4 regions of the Ruegeria sp. HKCCD3925 genome follow, and region 2 is predicted to be linked to each of the others. Evidence: riboswitches for the same ligand, from Rfam matches in the RefSeq annotation. Region 2 holds a riboswitch; each other region holds the start of a gene.
The links. Region 2 has a riboswitch for cobalamin ahead of AC2TEM_RS05200 (DUF1636 domain-containing protein). Riboswitches for the same ligand answer to the same signal wherever they lie in the genome.

Region 1 (4,210 bases), on a different contig from region 2:
CGGCGTTGGGAAAACGACGCTCGCCAACGGGATGACGGGGCAGGATCAGGCCACCGCAGGTATTCGCGAAGACGATGCGCGCGGCAGGCACACAACAACGGCACGCGCCTTGCATCGCATGCGCAATGGCGGCTGGCTGATCGATACGCCCGGCATGCGCGCGTTACGTCTGCTAGATGCACAAGAGGGGTTGGATGAGGTGTTCTCGGACATCTCAGACCTCAGCCTGAATTGCCGCTTCTCGGATTGTCAGCACGAGACTGAGCCCGGATGTGCGGTACAGGCTGCAATTGACGCCGGCACACTTGATCCCGCGCGGCTGGACCGCTGGCGCAAGCTGCGGCGCGAAGACCAACACAATTCCGCTTCGGTGGCGCAGGCCCGCGCCCGCGACAAGGCGTTCGGCAAGATGGTGCGCAGCGTGATGCACGAGAAAAAATCCCGTAAAGGGCTATAACGAAGCTGGGCACCGGCCTACCGGTGCCCAGCGCTATCAGGCGATCAGCCTAGGCCAGACTGCCGCATTCCGTCTTGCGAATGCACCGATATGGCCGATCTTGGATACTCCGAATTCGCTTGGTGCAAGCAGATGGCGCCCGGCTTTGGGTCCATAGAGATCGGCAAGACGCCAGACAGCATCCGGCGGCACCATTTCATCATCTGCGAAGGTAAACAGATCGACACGTTTGCCCAAGTCTTCCCAGCGGGCGGCGGGCAGTGTCGTGCCGATCTCTGGCACATAGCTTTTGGGGGCGGTGCACCATTTGCGCCATTGCCAATAGACTTGGGCAGGCAGGTCCGATCCAAACCCGACCAACCGTCCGGGCAGGTAGCCAAGCGCCTTGACCACCAGCGGCGCGTGACCAAACCAGAACAACGCCGCCAAAGCGCGATAAGGCCAAGGGTGATCCGCCAGCGTTACCAGACCCGAACAGACACAGATCATCCTGTCAATCTGATCGATATCGGGTTGGATCGGGCCAAACATTCCGCCCAAGGAATGACCTATGCTCCATAGCTTGGCCTGCGGAAACCGTCGGCGCATCTCGGCCCGGGCGGCTGGAATGTCGATCAACGCCCAATCGGCCATGGTGACATTTGACCGCTTTTGTGAACCCACCAAAGAGTGACCAAAATCCCGGTAATCGTAAGTCAGGCAGGCCATGCCCTGTTCTTCGGCGAGCCACCGGGCGAAGTGCTGATAGTAATCCCTTGGCACCCCAGTCGCACCGTTTATGACGACCACCTTTTCGGGGTCGGCAACCGGACGGTAAAGCCGCGCCGACAACATTGCCGGGTCGGACGGGATCTGAAAATCCTCGGTCACAACCGCCTGCTGCGTGTCCAACATGGTGCCCTCCAATACCGACTGAACTGATCAGTTCACCCGAAGCGCCTCAAGTCAAGGTTGACGTGGCTGGACCGTACGTCACTTGCCTGACGCAATCTTCTTGACTCGGGCACGGCGCAGCCGATAGCCATGTCGCGATGGTTCTCGCGCCCAATCGGGCCGGGATGAAAAGGGAACACGGTGCGGTTCTGCCCGGATAAATCCGGAAAGAACCTAGTCCGAGACTGCCCCCGCAACTGTAAGCGGAGAGCAATGCCGAGATACCACTGGCCTTGAAGGTTGGGAAGGTCGGCAAAGCGATGACCCGCAAGTCAGGAGACCTGCCATCGGATGTAGAACCGAAACTCGGGCGGGGTGTCCGGGACGGGTTTGATCGTGCTCCGCAACGACCAACCTGTGCCACGCCCTTGCCTTGCGCGCGGAGGGCGCATTGATGATCTGGAAGACCAAAACACACGAATTCGCGGCGACCGTGTGCCAACGTACTGGCGCACCTTGCCCCGCATTGGCACAGATGGCGCGGGCTCTGACGCAGGCCATGTCCGCCACAAAACCGGTCACGAAAACTGAGTTTGAGATTGAAGGCACCATAGATCTGTCGCACTGCCCGGAAGGATGCACCGCCCGCTTTCGCGCCCAATGCGACCAGATACGCGTATTCTGCGGAACCGATCCTGAAATCGATACCGGCCGGCTGGATGACTACGCAGACATGATGTTCGGAACCGAGTACAGCAGCCTACCCGCAGACCTGCTAAGGAATCCTCCTTGCGCCATGCTTGAGGCTTCGCTTCTGGTGCAGCACAACGGTGGCGAAATCTCGCCACATTTTGGTGTCTAAGCCGTCAAACGGCTTGAACACGGGCCGGTTCAACGGCCCAAAGCATCTGGGCATTTGTCTCGACTGCGCAAGGACGCACCGTACGCAATCGCTTCAATGCCGTCTCAGGCCGTTCACCGCATTCAACCATCAGACGCAGAACCACCATCCCGGATCGGCCACAGCCACCACGGCAATGCACTAGCACACGGCCACCACCTGACAACGCCTGACGTGCGGTCGCGCCAACGCGGGGCCAGCGCTCCACAATCTCCTTGGGTGGCGTGCCAAAATCTTCGATCGGCAAATGCACCCATCTGCTGGCACGCCCCTGAATATCAGCGCCAAAATTCCGCGAGCCATCTTGAATCATCTCAACCTCAGTCGTCATCGAGATCACAAGCCCGGGCTTCCAGTCTGCGATAAGATCAAGGTCTTCTGTATACGTTCCTCCACGCCCAGGCATCGAGGACAAGGCCAAGGTGCCTCCGCCAACCTGCAACGCATAAACCACCAGTTGCGACATTATCTCCCCCCAAACAAACTTCACCCAACATCATACTGGTCCAGTAAATAGAATAGAGTGGATTTTAGCCGCATACCCACGCATTCCAAAATGAAAATCGTCCCGGCTGGCTGTGGACGCGGGCGGCGAGGGCCTCTACGCTGCGGCGTAACGCGAATCCGACAGAGCAGACATGACCGAGACGCCCAGCCCCGCCTACCAGGTTCTTGCCCGCAAATACCGCCCCGAAACCTTTGCCGATCTGGTCGGTCAGGACGCCATGGTGCGCACTCTGAAAAACGCCTTCGAGGCGGACCGGATCGCGCAGGCCTTCATCATGACCGGCATCCGCGGTACCGGCAAGACGACGACCGCTCGGATCATAGCCAAGGGTATGAACTGCATCGGTCCCGATGGCAGCGGCGGCCCTACCACCGAACCCTGCGGTCAATGTGAACACTGCGTAGCCATCATGGAGGGCCGCCATGTCGATGTGATGGAGATGGACGCCGCCAGCCGCACCGGTGTTAATGACATCCGCGAGATCATCGACAGCGTCCGCTATCGCGCTGCGTCCGCGCGCTACAAGATCTATATCATCGACGAGGTTCACATGCTGTCGACCAGCGCTTTCAACGCGCTGCTCAAGACGCTGGAAGAACCCCCCGAACACGTGAAGTTCATCTTTGCCACCACCGAGATTCGCAAGGTCCCGGTGACCGTCCTGTCCCGTTGCCAGCGCTTTGATCTGCGCCGGATCGAGCCGGAGGATATGATCGGACTGCTGCGCAAAATTGCAGGTGCCGAAGGGGCACAGATTGCCGAGGATGCGTTATCGTTGATCACCCGGGCCGCCGAGGGATCGGCGCGCGATGCGACCTCACTGCTGGATCAGGCGATCTCGCACGGGGCCGGTGAAACCAGCGCGGATCAGGTGCGCGCGATGCTGGGGCTGGCCGATCGGGGCCGGGTGCTGGATCTGATGGATATGATCCTGCGCGGCGATGCTGCAGGCGCGTTGACCGAGCTGAGCGGGCAATATGCCGAAGGGGCTGATCCACTCGCCGTCTTACGCGATCTGGCTGAAATCACGCATTGGGTTTCGGTGGTCAAGATCACCCCGGATGCCGCCGAAGATCCCACCGTTTCCCCCGACGAACGCGCCCGAGGTCAACAAATGGCCGAGGCTCTGCCCATGCGAGTCCTTACACGCATGTGGCAAATGCTGCTGAAAGCGCTTGAGGAAGTTTCCGCCGCACCCAACGCAATGATGGCTGCGGAAATGGCCGTGATCCGCCTGACCCATGTGGCCGACTTGCCTAGCCCGGAGGAGCTGATCAAGCGTCTGCAAGATACGCCTCCGCCGCCCAATGGTGGCCCCGGCAAGGGAATCGGTGCGCCTGGACATGCTATTTCCGCGCCACAGGCTGTGGCCCGACCGGCCTATGCCGCATCGGGAATCGGCGGCAACGCAGGCGGGCCAACAGCCGCGCTGGCCCAAGATGTGCAGGCAGCGCTGGCACGCTATCCTACA
Region 2 (4,210 bases):
CCGACGGCAGGACGGGTGAGAGGTCTTCTGGCGTCGTATGCCGACCGATCCAGCGATGGGAAAACACGCCGGGCCATGTCGTGTAGTCTGCGCCCATTGTATAGGGCCGCGGTCGGTGGATCTTCGCGGCGTTTGCAAGCCTGATCGCGGCCAAATAACTCGTAACGGGTGGGGAGATCTTGAATCCGAGTTTGATCAGATCATCAACGTCCAGCATCAATACATCTCCGTTTGGTCATCGGTTCGGGAACCGGGCGCGGGCCAGGCTCAGATAGGTTCTGAGCCGGATCGCATTAATCGGTCCTAAAGGTTCGTGATCTGCCGTGACACGCCAGGGCGAGAAGCTCATCGCGTCGCCATTCTGCGGATCAAATTCTGCACCTTTGGGAATCGTGATATCCGCCACGGGCGTGACGGTATGATGGTACGGATCAAGAGGTGCATCTGGTTGCGGATCGCATGCCCACCGGATGCGATTGTCTAGCACATCGAATTCGTCGGCCGGGCGCGGGGGCTCAATCACACACAGCTCGAAGTGATTATCTCCATCGGCCACGTCTTGCCGCAAACACTGCCCGATCCCATCTGGGTCGTCTACCGGATGTGCCGGAACTTTTGGTTTAGCGCTGCGGGCTAGGTATCGGACTGTTAGATCGGGGCCCAGCCGATACGGTGTTGTCGACCAGAAATGGACCTCAAAAGGCGAGTGCATATAGTTCGAGGCGAAATCACTCGCGACGCGAAACTGACGCTTGCCTTCACGAGTGAGGAAGGCTCGAAATCCTGCGCGCAGCCCTTTGGTGATCAACCTAAGGCTCCATTTTCGTCGCCCTTTGATCGCGTGCTGGACCGCTTGTAATGTGGCGACAAGCCTGCCCAATCGCTCATATTCATCGGGGACGTAGCTGGGAAACACATCCTGATCGACCAATACAAAATCGAACTCGTCGCTGAGTTGTGTGGTCCCCAGATGCGCAAGTGCTTCGGCGTCGATCAGCTTGGGGCCAGGCACATCAAAAAGCTTGATCGCCATCCCGTGGGCATCCGATTTCCGGTCATCCAGATGCGCGCCGTTGGAAAAGCGAAGTGCGGCTGAATAGGCTGCGGGCTGTTCAAACAGGCCGTGACGGAACTGTTCTGGTAGATCGTTTCTGACGGTGAATATTGCAGCTACACACCCGTGACTGCGCCCATGCTGAGCCCTTAAGCGATGGCCTTTCCACCGTGCTACGGCCTCGAGATTGTGGTCAATGACATCATCAACAATATCCGGCGGCAATGCGTTTTGCGAAACATGTGTCAAAGAACCGTCTCCTTGGATAAACCCAGGCAATGATCAAACAGGGGTAAGGTGCTGACAAAGCTAAACCTCTAAATTTGTTCAGCTTACCTCAGATTGTCTAATTTCCAAACACACCAACTATGGACAACCGTGGCCAGACAAATTCGGCGCGCAGCCCAAGCTATTCGGTTGGTGCTTCGGACACGTGGTTGGCGGCGCTCGATCCTCGACCAGAGTTGGGTGCCTTCGACTTTATCATTGACGTGTCCGGTGTTCTCGGGCACTCAATCGATTGATGGTTCCCGGTGGCGTTGCCGCGGGATGAAAAGGGAATACGGTGAGGCTTGCCAAAAGGTGCCAATTCCGTAACTGCCCCCGCAACTGTAAGCGGTGAGCAAGGCCAAACAGCCACTGGTCCACAGGATCGGGAAGGTTGGCCGAGCGCGGACCCGCAAGTCAGGAGACCTGCCATCAGATGTTTAACCAACCCGGGGCGGGGCGTCCTGGAAGGAGGCTTTGATGGCGCGTCAATCGCGTGTTTACATTGTCGGCAGCTTCCGCATGCGCTTGGAAACAAGTGGAGTGGACCATGCCAGATACGCCTGATCATTTCATTCTAGTCTGCGAAAGCTGCGCTGAAGGGCTGCCCCTTGATGAAATTTGCGATGCGTTGACTGGGAAATTACCTCGCAGTTTTGCGATCCGCGCGTCGTCTTGCATGGCAGGCTGCGATAGTCCCAGAACGGTTGGGTTCCAGGCCGTAGGAAAGGCGCAATACCTTTTTGGTGGCATTCAGACCGCGGATGAGGTGCAGGCGCTGGCTGAGTTTGCAGCGCAGTATCGTGAAAGCCCGGATGGCTGGACAAATGCCACTGATCGCCCGCAGGCGTTGTCCAATAAAACCCTCTCGCGCATGCCGCGGATCGAACAGGGGGCATCGCAATGACGTTGCCACCCTTTCTGATTGCCGAAAACCTTGAGTATTATGCCCTTAACGGAGATGTCCTGTTGCAGGGCGTCTCGTTCGAGTTGGACGAGGGTTCCATTCTAGCCATCGCCGGCCCGAACGGGGCGGGGAAAACGACGCTTCTCAATCTGTTGTGCGGCGCTGAGCCGCTGGCACTTGGCGATGTTCGGATCAAAGGACGCAGTCTGAAACAGCTCACGGCCAAAGAGCGTGCGCGCATGATTGCAGTGGTAGGTCAGCAGGAACTGCCCGATGGACGCTTGGCGTTACGCGATTATGTTGCGCTGGGGCAAATACCCATCCGTGCGGACCGCTCTGCCGAAGGCCACGCGCAAGAGCTGGACCGGATTTTAGACCTGACCGGTCTCGCCAATCTCGCGGACAAGCGCATGGCCCAACTGTCCGGAGGCGAACGTCAGCGTGCCCATATCGCTCGTGCTTTGGCGCAGAACCCTTCGTTGCTGTTTCTGGACGAACCGACCAACCATCTGGATCCTGATGCAAAAGGGCGGATGCTGTCTTTGGTCGCCGAGCTTGGGATCACCGTGGTCATGATCGTACACGATCTTGTCATGATCCCCGAATTCGCCACACACGTGGCGCTGATGAAATCGACCCGCATGATCGAGTTTGGGTCGGTGGACAAGGTGCTGACACCCGAAAGAGTCCGCGAAACTTTTGGCGTTGATTTCCTCTGCTTTCTCCACGAAGGCCGCGTGATCCCGGCGCTTGATATTCGAAGAACTACAGTCTCAACTTAGTCGAAGGAACACACTGATATGAAATACATCTGGCCCGTGGCGTTGGCCACCGCCATGGCAAGCGGTGCTGCTGCGCAAGAAGTCACCGTAGACAACTGCGGCGAACCGCTGGTTTTTAATACCGCGCCCGAGCGCCTGGTTGTGCATGACATGAACATGACCGATATGGCCTTTGCATTGGGTCTGCAGGACAAGATCGTCGGCCTGACCGGCATCACCGGCTGGTACAAGACCAGCCCTGATTTTGATGCCCTGCGTGGCGACATCCCCGAGCTTGCGCCAAAATATCCGACCGTCGAAAATTTGGTGGCGGTTGAACCCGACCTGTTCTTTGCCGGTTGGTACTATGGCATGAAGCCGGGTGGTGATGTGACCCCAGATACATTGGAACCGTTCGGAATCAAGACCATGGTTCTAACCGAAAGCTGCGTCCATCTGGACAAGGATCGCCCCGAAGCCAGCATGGATCTTCTATTTGGCGATGTGTTGCGCTTGGGCAAGGTGATGCAAGTCGAAGACAAGGCCGAGGCTTTGGTCTCGGGCTGGAAAGAGCAGCTGGCAGCGATCGAAGCCAAGACTGCTGAACTGCCCAGGCCCCGCGTCTTTCTTCTGGATGGTCCTGCAGATGCTCCGTTTACCGCCGGTAAATTCGCGATTCCCGATGCGATGATCGCAGCCGCCGGTGGTGAAAACGTCACTCATGACATGGACACGAGCTGGGGCCGCACTTCGTGGGAGGCCGTTGCCGCATCGAACCCGGAATTCCTGGTTTTGTTGGATTATCAGACCGGCAATGGCGCCGAGGACACCTTCAAGTTCCTGCAGGAACATCCCGTCATGTCCCAGACTGACGCCGTCAAGAACGAACGCTGGATCGGATTGCGCTACGAAGAGCTGACGCCGGGACCGGCAAATATCGAAGCGATCTCGAAGATGGCGCGCGCGATGCATCCGGGTCAGAGCTGATATGGGCCGATTGGGCCTGACATTGTTGCTGGGGGCGGTCGTTCTGGCCGCCCTTTTGCTGATTTCCACAATCTACGGCACAACCTCGATACCTTTGTCCGAGACCTTCACCGCGATCTTGCGCGGTACCGGGTTGCAGGACGGAGAGATGTCGCCGCTGCATAGGATCGTATTCGACCTTCGATTGCCCCGCGCGTTGTTTGCAGCCGTGATCGGTGCCGGGCTGGGCATCGT
Region 3 (4,210 bases), on a different contig from region 2:
TATGGTCCTTTGTAAATAGTTCCTACAGTAACTAGAGCTTCAATACCTTTTATATTTTTTTCATCCGGGTTCTTGGCCTGCGATATTGTTAGTTCATTTCGTCTTGCGGGCCGGCCGTGTGGATGCAATCTAATTGCAGATGACGCAAAAAATTTGGAATAGATCAATGCAGAAACGGATCGCAATTACCATCACGTTAGTCTCGATTACGGCTGGTTGCTCAGCCCAGTTCACTGGGGCCAAAAGCAAAGCATTTGAACCAGGCAACGTGCCAGATTCGGTCGTAGCGCTGGCAGGGCCGGCGCAGGATTTGACCACAGCGCGCCTCCTGCCCGAAGACAATTGCTTTTGGTATGAGCACAGCGGACCCGTCGAGACGACATTGGTACCATTGCGCGCGACGAATGGCGCTCCGATCTGCATTGCGCGCGACGCCTGATCGAAATGAGGGCAGCGACGTCCATGTACGCTGCCCAATATTCATGAGCGGGCTGTGACGCTATCTTCGGCAGAGTATAGGAAAGCGGTCGAGCCGGTTTTCACGTTTGGGTAGAGGTCATTGATATGAGCCATGATCATTCGCACACATCCAGAACTTGCGCGACCGCCGATGCTTCTTGGCTCAGGCGTGCCGTGAATTCTGAGATATGTGTCTCGGTCTCCAACGTATAGATAAAGGGCACGAGAGCCGAGAGCATTATTCGGCCCGGGCTCCATGCCATTCCGGAATTCCGCGTATTCGGGGTTGCGCTCGATCATTGAAGCGGTTGGTGTCCAGTGTGGCCATTCGACCTTTCGGCGGATAACATAGGTGCCGGGCTCGTAAAGGTTCCCGCGCGCGATCGCTACGCCATAGCGCATTGCGGTCCCGCCTTCTTCGATATGATAGAGATAGCGCGCGACGGCATCCACATGGATGTCACCTGGAACCAAACCATCATTTGCCGCGACGCGTCTTGGTAAAAAACGGTCATGAACACCCCACGGATTTGAGGTCATTGGATCGTAACCAATTGGCGTGACCTGACTGTCCCAATAGGTCTTCTGCGATGCGGTTGGCCAGGTTTTGGCGATCAATGGACTGGCCGCAGACGCCGAGAACAGCGCTGTGGTGGATTGAATGAAATGGCGCCTTGTAAGCATAGGTCTCGTCCTGGTTCACAAGTTTAACGTATTTGGATCGCACTATCGCGAATTAATCCGAATCTTAAAGCCTCTAGCAGCTAGAGCTTCAAGAGGTTTCAGGTAACGCTTGGTTTACCCTGTCGATCAAGTGACCGGTTGCGTGAATCCTGCTTCGGTCGAGTTTACATTGGAATAGGTCGCAAAGACAATTGACACAGGCGAAGCCGCCATTGTAGCGGTGAATTGTTTTCGGTTCCTGATGGCGGAAGCCAAAAGGATTAAAAGGGAATACGGTTCGGTGTTTTCAATGGCGCCAATTCCGTAACTGCCCCCGCAACTGTGAGCGGAGAGCGATGCCAAGACACCACTGGTTCGTAATGGAACCGGGAAGGTTGGCGGAGCGAGCACCCGCGAGTCAGGAGACCTGCCGTAAAGCGCCGGGCTATGCCCAGACTGAACCTGTCGGCCTTACGGTCGATTCAACCTGACAAGCCGCCGGGTGAGGCGGTAGGGAGAAAGAACATGCATATCGAACCGGGCATCGTGAATGGTGCCAAAATCGCGCTTTCCTATGTTACCGCCGCAGGTGCGGCTACTTACGCAGCGAAAGAAACGTTTTCCACATTGCGTGCGAATGGACCTGCATCTTTTGTTATGCGCTCGGTGCTCGCCACCGTTGGGGTTTTCCTTTTCTTCGAAGTCCTGCCGCATTTCCCGGTTGGTGTCTCTGAAGTCCACTTCATCCTGGGGTCGACGCTGTTTCTGCTTCTCGGTGCTGCACCCGCGGCTTTTGGATTGGCAGCTGGTCTCCTGATTCAGGGTGTGTTTTTTGCCCCGTTCGATCTTCCGCAATACTTCATCAACCTGACCACCCTGCTGGTGCCGCTGTTTGCGCTACAAGCACTGGCCAGCCGCATCATCGCACCCGGCACAGCATATGTTGACCTCAAATATGGCCAAGCTCTTGCGCTGAGTGCGACGTATCAGGGAGGAGTAGTCGCATGGGTTGGGTTCTGGGCCTTCTACGGCCAGGGTTTCGGCGCAGAAACCATGGCGTCGGTTCTGTCCTTTGGCGGCGCTTATATGCTGGTAATTGTCATTGAGCCGATTGCTGATCTGGCAGTACTTGCGGCAGCCAAGGCAATGCGCGGTTTGAACAGTACAGGTCTGGTGACTCCGCGTTTGTACAACGCTGCGAAAGCTTGACCAAAGTTTGAAGCGGTGTCCTAAACTTGGGTTGCCGCGAAACAACCAGTAGTCGCAGGACCAAAATTTTATTGTGGCGCGTCTCGAAGGCGCGCCACATTGTTTTTAGCCGCTGGAAACCTGCACCCAACGATCAGGGTGATTTGGGTCCTGTATTCGTAGGAAAAGATACCTCGTTTCCTTCCAAGATTTGATCCTGTTGGTGACGTTGTCCAGAATCAAATCGCCTTCACTCGAGCGATAAACTAAAACTGCATGGCCACTGCGATTGGTGTCTAAGACAGTTGCAATAAGTAGCTTCGTAGGATCCAAGCCGTTCTGCATTAGTTCAAACTTCTTTTGCAAAGCGAAATCTTCGCAATCCCCTGACCCCTGCATTGGTAGTGTCCAGTATTCCTTTGTCCCGTATTGGTTTTGATCCGAAACGGCGCGGATCCTCCGATTGACGCGCAAGTTAATCGCTTTAACGATCTGTTTCTCCCGCGCTTCTGGCAGACCAGAAGTACGAGTATTCGCGCACGCCCACGAATAATCTTTGCAGAGTGATTTGGCACCCGATGGCGCCTGAACCTCTCTATCTAGTTTGATCCAGGGAAGCTCAGAAGCTTGCAATGAAGCGGCGGAGACAAGGTAGCTGCATATGATACAGGCCAACGATAGATAAACTGGTAACCTTTCCGAGATTTTTTTCTGAGCGGAAGTAGGTTTTGTCATATCTGCTTTCCCCATACTCGTTTCTCCTGGGTATCTGAAGCTACCGAGCCAAGAGAACTCTATTTCAATCTTTTATGTTCATCGACGCATTACAACAGCTTATTCAATTTAAAATGCAGAGCAGCAAAGTTCGCGAGCGCGCAGTTTTAAGTCGTGATTGCATGGGTGAGCTTAATTGAGATTCTTGCAGCGGCATATAAGAATGCCGACTAGTAGTTCTGGGTTGGAAACGCTTGAGGTTTGTGGCGGATTTGGATGACGCGATTCACTGATTTGTTTATGTTTTGGCATCGATCGAGTTTAAGGCCAGTGACGTTGAACAGTTTCCTGTTGAAGGTCACACTTATCTTACCCAACCGTCATAGTCGGACTACACTGTAATGAATGTTCGAAATCAGATGAAACTTCGAAGTCGGACATCTACTAAATATGACCCTTAGTATTATACTTCAATCCAAACCCACCATTTAGGACTACCGCAGGCAGTTTCGTTTGATCCGGCTTCCCTTTCGGATAATCAGAGCTGAATTGCAGTTCAGACAGCGATGCAGCTTGTCGCAGCTAATCTGCAATGTGGTGAACGCCGGGGCGAGGTGAGGCTATTCGATGGGGGTGGTGCGGCCTCGGCCCTGCCCGATAGGGTTGCCCGAGTGAGAGGGCAGTGCCCTCCCCGTGACGGTCTAGGGCGTTTGGTTTGCATAATCCCTGCTGGTCCAAGAAAGGGAAGCGACGGAGAGGATGAACGCCACCAAATTCGATTGTTACATATTGCTAAACTGCAAAAATGACAGCCGACCCAATTCTGCCGTTTAACGCGACATGTGAATGCTGCAGCGCGGCCCGTCGAACCTTCCACTCGGTGCTTGTGCGAGATCATGGATTGATTGAAGTGGCGATACGCGCACCAAAGCTGCCCTATGCAGGAGCGGCTGTTGCTGACTCAGTATTCGCTCGCGGAGACAACGCTGCCATCGCGGAAGTATCGCGTGTGTCAGTAGAGCCCTCATTCAAAGCACCTTGTTTACTTACGTTTGAAACAGCCCGTTCGCCACAGCCAAGTGCGATATCCGTAATAGCGCACCCGTTTCTTCAATTTCAGGAGTCCGACCACGTGAAGGGCCGGCAGCTGTGGTGAATTGGCGATGACGATGCTGCGTCATGGTGC
Region 4 (4,210 bases), on a different contig from region 2:
CTGCATTGTCCTGACTTTTTATCCATTCATCCAAATACTGTGGACAATTGGGGAGATATCGAACAGTCTGGTGCAGTGAGCCAGATCAACCCCCATATTCCCGACCCCCATGCACTGGCGCAGCCAATCGGTGATCCGCTCGGGGAAATTCTTCATCTTCTGAAACTGACGGGTACATTCTATTGCCAGTCGCGCATGTCTGCGCCTTGGGGCGTTTCTATACCGGGTTTCCCCGAAATACTGAGCTTTGCGGTCATTACGCACGGGCGTTGCTTTATGAGGGTCGGAGAAGATGTGCCGTTTGAAGTCGAGAAAGGCGACTTGGTTCTGATGACAAATGGCGCGCCAGTTGGGTTCTCCAGCTCAAAAGACACCCCACTTTTGAAACTGGAAGAACTGCCCATACGCAAGGTGACCGAGCTCTACGAAACGCTAGAGCACGGCGGCGGTGGAGCCGAGACCGGAATCATGTACGGGCTCGTCAGGATAGATCACGCGGCCAGCGGCATGTTGATGGCCTTGCTTCCCGACGTACTCAAAATCGATCCGTGGGAAGAGGATGCAGGGAGCTGGCTACAAGCAACTTTGCAATTCATTGCAAGAGAGGCGCGTGAATTACGACCGGGCGGCGAAACAGTGATTACACGCTTGGCCGATGTGGTTGTCATCGAGGCTATTCGCCGATGGTTGAACAGTGCGCCCGACGCCAATCGAGGTTGGCTGAAAGCCGCCAGAGACCAACAGATTGGCCGCACCATTGTTTCCATTCATCGCGCACCTGCAGCAAACTGGACAGTCGAGTCTCTTGCACAGGTTGCAGGTATGTCCAGATCGGCATTTTCCGCACGGTTTACCGAACTCGTCGGTGTGCCGGCAATACAATACCTCGCAACTTGGCGAATGCATCTGGCGCGGGAACGATTAATTGCTACCGATCAACCAATCTCGCAAATCGTGGCTGAGATCGGGTACCTATCTGAACCTTCTTTTAACAAAGCATTCAAACGGGTATTTAAAGTGCCCCCGGGGAAAATCCGCAGACTACAATATGAGGCGCAAGGCGGCTATTAGACAATAATTGACACGTGTTGCAGCAAGCTTGGTTGCTTTGGGTCCAGGAAGGTCTGCTTCGGGCGCATTGCGGTAATTCTCTGTAAGAAGGATCAATGACGCCATTAGGCGGGATGAATGAACTGTGCGTTTGGCTCAACTAAGAGGGAATAAATCAGCCAGAGAATGATTTGCCTAACACCCGTTCAAGGACTTAGGCAGATTGTTAAAGTGCCATCAAACAACTCAGTGTTGCTAGTGGCAATTACTCAAGCCGCAATCTCTCGATGGTGCAATACGCAATTAAGTCGGCGTTCGGGCGGATAGCATCAACAGCGTAACTCAACTAATTTAGAAACAAGCAATCTTCGAAACGGTCGGAGGTGCTTAACTCGCTTCTGTCACTATCGCACCATATACAAGCGCAACCTCGATTTTTCCCGACCGAAAACTCTGTTTCTTGTTAGCTTATACATTCTGCTGCGTTTGACAGGTGCTTGAGTACACTTGCCAACTTGAGAACTAATTGATGATTGGATGTAGGAGAGTAACACACGCAGAGAGTAGAATATGAGTAAATCGATGTCTGGTTTGCGTCGGCAAATGTCGCAAATATTTCAGTGCTAAAGTGGATCGGGAGTATCTTGTAAACGTGAAGTGCCACTGATTGACTCTCAGCCAGCGGAGAATTGGGAAGCCGGTGTAAACCCGGCACGTCGCCCGCAATGGTAAGGAAGTTCAGGTTCGACAATCAACCACTGGGAGGAGGATCCCGAGAAAGTGTCGCAACCGTGCGCAGTAAACCCCTTTCAAATCCAGATACCAGCCTCACAGATATATCAAACTGCGGGAAGCGGTGGAGGCACGGGTTTCGAATGTGCTCTTCGCTCGCTTCCGGAAGGCTCCGCTTTTCATCTGCCCAAGCAATGCCCCCAAGGCACGGCGGGAGAGCTTGAAATGAATATATCTAAAGCCTGTTGCGCGTCGAAACCCAGACTACGCTCTGGAATAGGCGTTCTATTCCGACCCTAAGATCTATCAGACCGACTTTGGAATCAACGATTACCACGATTGGCTATTTGCAGTACCGGCTTGTGAACTGGTGAAAGCTGGCGATTACATTACGTGCAACGTGGGTGCACACCAAGTTATTATTGTTCGTAGCGCCGACAACAAGAACCGGGCATTTCAGAACACGTGCCCTCGTCGCGGCTCTATCATTTGCAAGGCCGTAAAAGGCAACGCGCCGAAACTAGTTTGCCTGTATCACCAATGGACATATTAGCTTGACGTTTCTTTACAGTGAACCCACGACATGGGGCCGGGTTTCGATACGTGCGCTAATATCACGCGCGCCTATCTTGCGCCGTATGATGTTGGGAATGCCAAGTTCGCTTTCGAAAGCTCAGTCATCGAGAACGGCAACTGGAAGCAGCTTTGGTTAAACAACTTTGAGTGCTAGCATTGCGGTAGAATCCGTCCCGCTCTGTGGCTAACTTTCCCCGACGATCCAGGCGTGAAAGGGGGCGAAGGTGGTGAGACTCCGGTGTATATGCAGGCAATCTTTGACTGGTGTCAGGTTGCAGGCATACCTTCGCAGTTCTACCTGAATGACGACGGCAAATACCGTCTGGCGCGTATGCCGCTGAAAGAAGGAGCTGAAAGCTATTAGATGGACGGAAAGTCCGCCGTGCGCCGCTGGATGGGCCAGTCGGTCTTTGCAGATACGGTATCGCTTTTGAGATTCTACTATCCGACCACGTGGAAACACTTCCTTGCGGATCACTCGATTGCTTTCCGAGTCACTCCGATCAACCCAACAGAGACTGAGGTCACTACCAAATGTTTGGTCAACAAGGACGCGGTTGAATGCGTAGGCTACTACGTAAAACAACTGACCGAAGTTTGAGTCGCCACGAATGACGAAGACCGGCAAGTGGTTGAGGACAAACAGCAGGTTATCAACGGCCCGGCTAATGTACCCGGTCCGTATTCACTCATTCAGGAATTCTGCGTGCTGCAGTTTGTGGATTGGAATTGCAAAGCATTGTCGGCCCGCCTGGTACCTGAAACGATAGAGGCGGAGTAAGAGTGATGAAAGATCTAAACACGCTCTCTTCGGCTATATGGCAGGATAGTGGAATTCTAGAATGCGTCTCTGTCAAGCCTGAGTTGCCGAACACCAACAGTTTTTTTGTTCCGCGCCCCATCTCGGGAGCAGTTTGCCTATAGCCTCGGATAGTTCTTGGCGCTCGAGATCCCAGCGCCGAACCAGATCGGAGGTTTCGTGCAATATGCCTATACGATATCGTCGTCGATGTCGCGGTCACGGTTGACCACTATCACCGCCAAAGCGCAAGCCGACAGTATCGGAACGTGCCGGATGCTAGACAACCTTCGACCCGGCATGCGCATCAAGGCCATTGGGCCTGTGGGTTTGGTTCCCAACGCGCAAAGCGCGATAGGCAAGTACCTGTTCATTTCGGCTGGCTCGGGCGTCATCCCGATGATGTGGGTTACAGCGTGAATGTGTGACGAAGGCCACGATTCGCATTTAGTCTTCATCAACTGTGCCAAACGTCTGTCCTAGATCTACTTCCGCCAGCGGTAAGAGCAGATGGCCAGCCGCACCGAAGGTTTGGACCTGAAATTCGTTGTGGAAGAGCCGGATCGTTACTGCCCATTGACGGGGTATTCTTGGAATAAGGCTTTTTTCGCGGCGCTCAAGAAGCCCAAATTAATCCAAATTAGGCGCGGCGCGATGCTTGCATTCGACTATTTTTGGAAACCTTGCTTCCGGGCCACTCCCCACGTTCGCAAAAAGATCGGGATAATGAGCAGTATCGCGTCATATCTGACGTTTGCTTCGGCGCAGAATTAGACGGTCCATGCGTCCGAAAACTTGGATTTAATGGCGGCAGTTTCGAACCTTTGCGGCGATGCTGATGCCGTATCTGACGGGACCCATGTTCGGCAATCCAGACTAGAGAGGGAATTACCCTTTAGAATAATATCCAGTTAATACTGCAGAAAGTTCATTGAACTGTTGGTTCATTGTTTATGCTGATAACATCAATATCCTTCGTGGCCTTGAATTTGCCCTGCCCAATGCTGCATGGAACAAGCTTTGCAACCAGTTTGGGTGAACAGTGCAAAAAAT

Region 1: another riboswitch for cobalamin. It lies ahead of AC2TEM_RS18115 (hypothetical protein); the one in region 2 lies ahead of AC2TEM_RS05200 (DUF1636 domain-containing protein).
Region 3: another riboswitch for cobalamin. It lies ahead of AC2TEM_RS16135 (energy-coupling factor ABC transporter permease); the one in region 2 lies ahead of AC2TEM_RS05200 (DUF1636 domain-containing protein).
Region 4: another riboswitch for cobalamin. It lies ahead of AC2TEM_RS16250 (Rieske 2Fe-2S domain-containing protein); the one in region 2 lies ahead of AC2TEM_RS05200 (DUF1636 domain-containing protein).

Annotation. Positions count from the first base shown of each region.
Region 1 covers NZ_JBWVBI010000008.1:50,772-54,981, forward strand. Annotated here, with positions in the region: gene rsgA (ribosome small subunit-dependent GTPase A) at 1-457, shown strand, start outside; gene AC2TEM_RS18110 (alpha/beta fold hydrolase) at 494-1,351, opposite strand; cobalamin riboswitch at 1,473-1,693, shown strand; gene AC2TEM_RS18115 (hypothetical protein) at 1,785-2,192, shown strand; gene AC2TEM_RS18120 (phosphatase domain-containing protein) at 2,197-2,697, opposite strand; gene AC2TEM_RS18125 (DNA polymerase III subunit gamma/tau) at 2,870-4,210, shown strand, end outside.
Region 2 covers NZ_JBWVBI010000002.1:41,046-45,255, forward strand. Annotated here, with positions in the region: gene AC2TEM_RS05185 (peroxidase family protein) at 1-217, opposite strand, end outside; gene AC2TEM_RS05190 (catalase family protein) at 236-1,303, opposite strand; gene AC2TEM_RS05195 (hypothetical protein) at 1,423-1,578, shown strand; cobalamin riboswitch at 1,562-1,769, shown strand; gene AC2TEM_RS05200 (DUF1636 domain-containing protein) at 1,872-2,228, shown strand; gene AC2TEM_RS05205 (ABC transporter ATP-binding protein) at 2,225-3,010, shown strand; gene AC2TEM_RS05210 (ABC transporter substrate-binding protein) at 3,029-3,976, shown strand; gene AC2TEM_RS05215 (iron ABC transporter permease) at 3,978-4,210, shown strand, end outside.
Region 3 covers NZ_JBWVBI010000006.1:211,006-215,215, reverse strand. Annotated here, with positions in the region: gene AC2TEM_RS16145 (hypothetical protein) at 167-439, shown strand; gene AC2TEM_RS16140 (L,D-transpeptidase) at 481-1,143, opposite strand; cobalamin riboswitch at 1,359-1,571, shown strand; gene AC2TEM_RS16135 (energy-coupling factor ABC transporter permease) at 1,648-2,331, shown strand; gene AC2TEM_RS16130 (transglutaminase-like cysteine peptidase) at 2,437-3,060, opposite strand.
Region 4 covers NZ_JBWVBI010000006.1:230,627-234,836, reverse strand. Annotated here, with positions in the region: gene AC2TEM_RS16255 (AraC family transcriptional regulator) at 76-1,071, shown strand; cobalamin riboswitch at 1,689-1,895, shown strand; gene AC2TEM_RS16250 (Rieske 2Fe-2S domain-containing protein) at 2,153-2,335, shown strand; gene AC2TEM_RS16245 (hypothetical protein) at 2,567-2,722, shown strand; gene AC2TEM_RS16240 (SRPBCC family protein) at 2,723-2,959, shown strand; gene AC2TEM_RS16235 (ferredoxin reductase domain-containing protein) at 3,296-3,577, shown strand; gene AC2TEM_RS16230 (hypothetical protein) at 3,668-3,931, shown strand.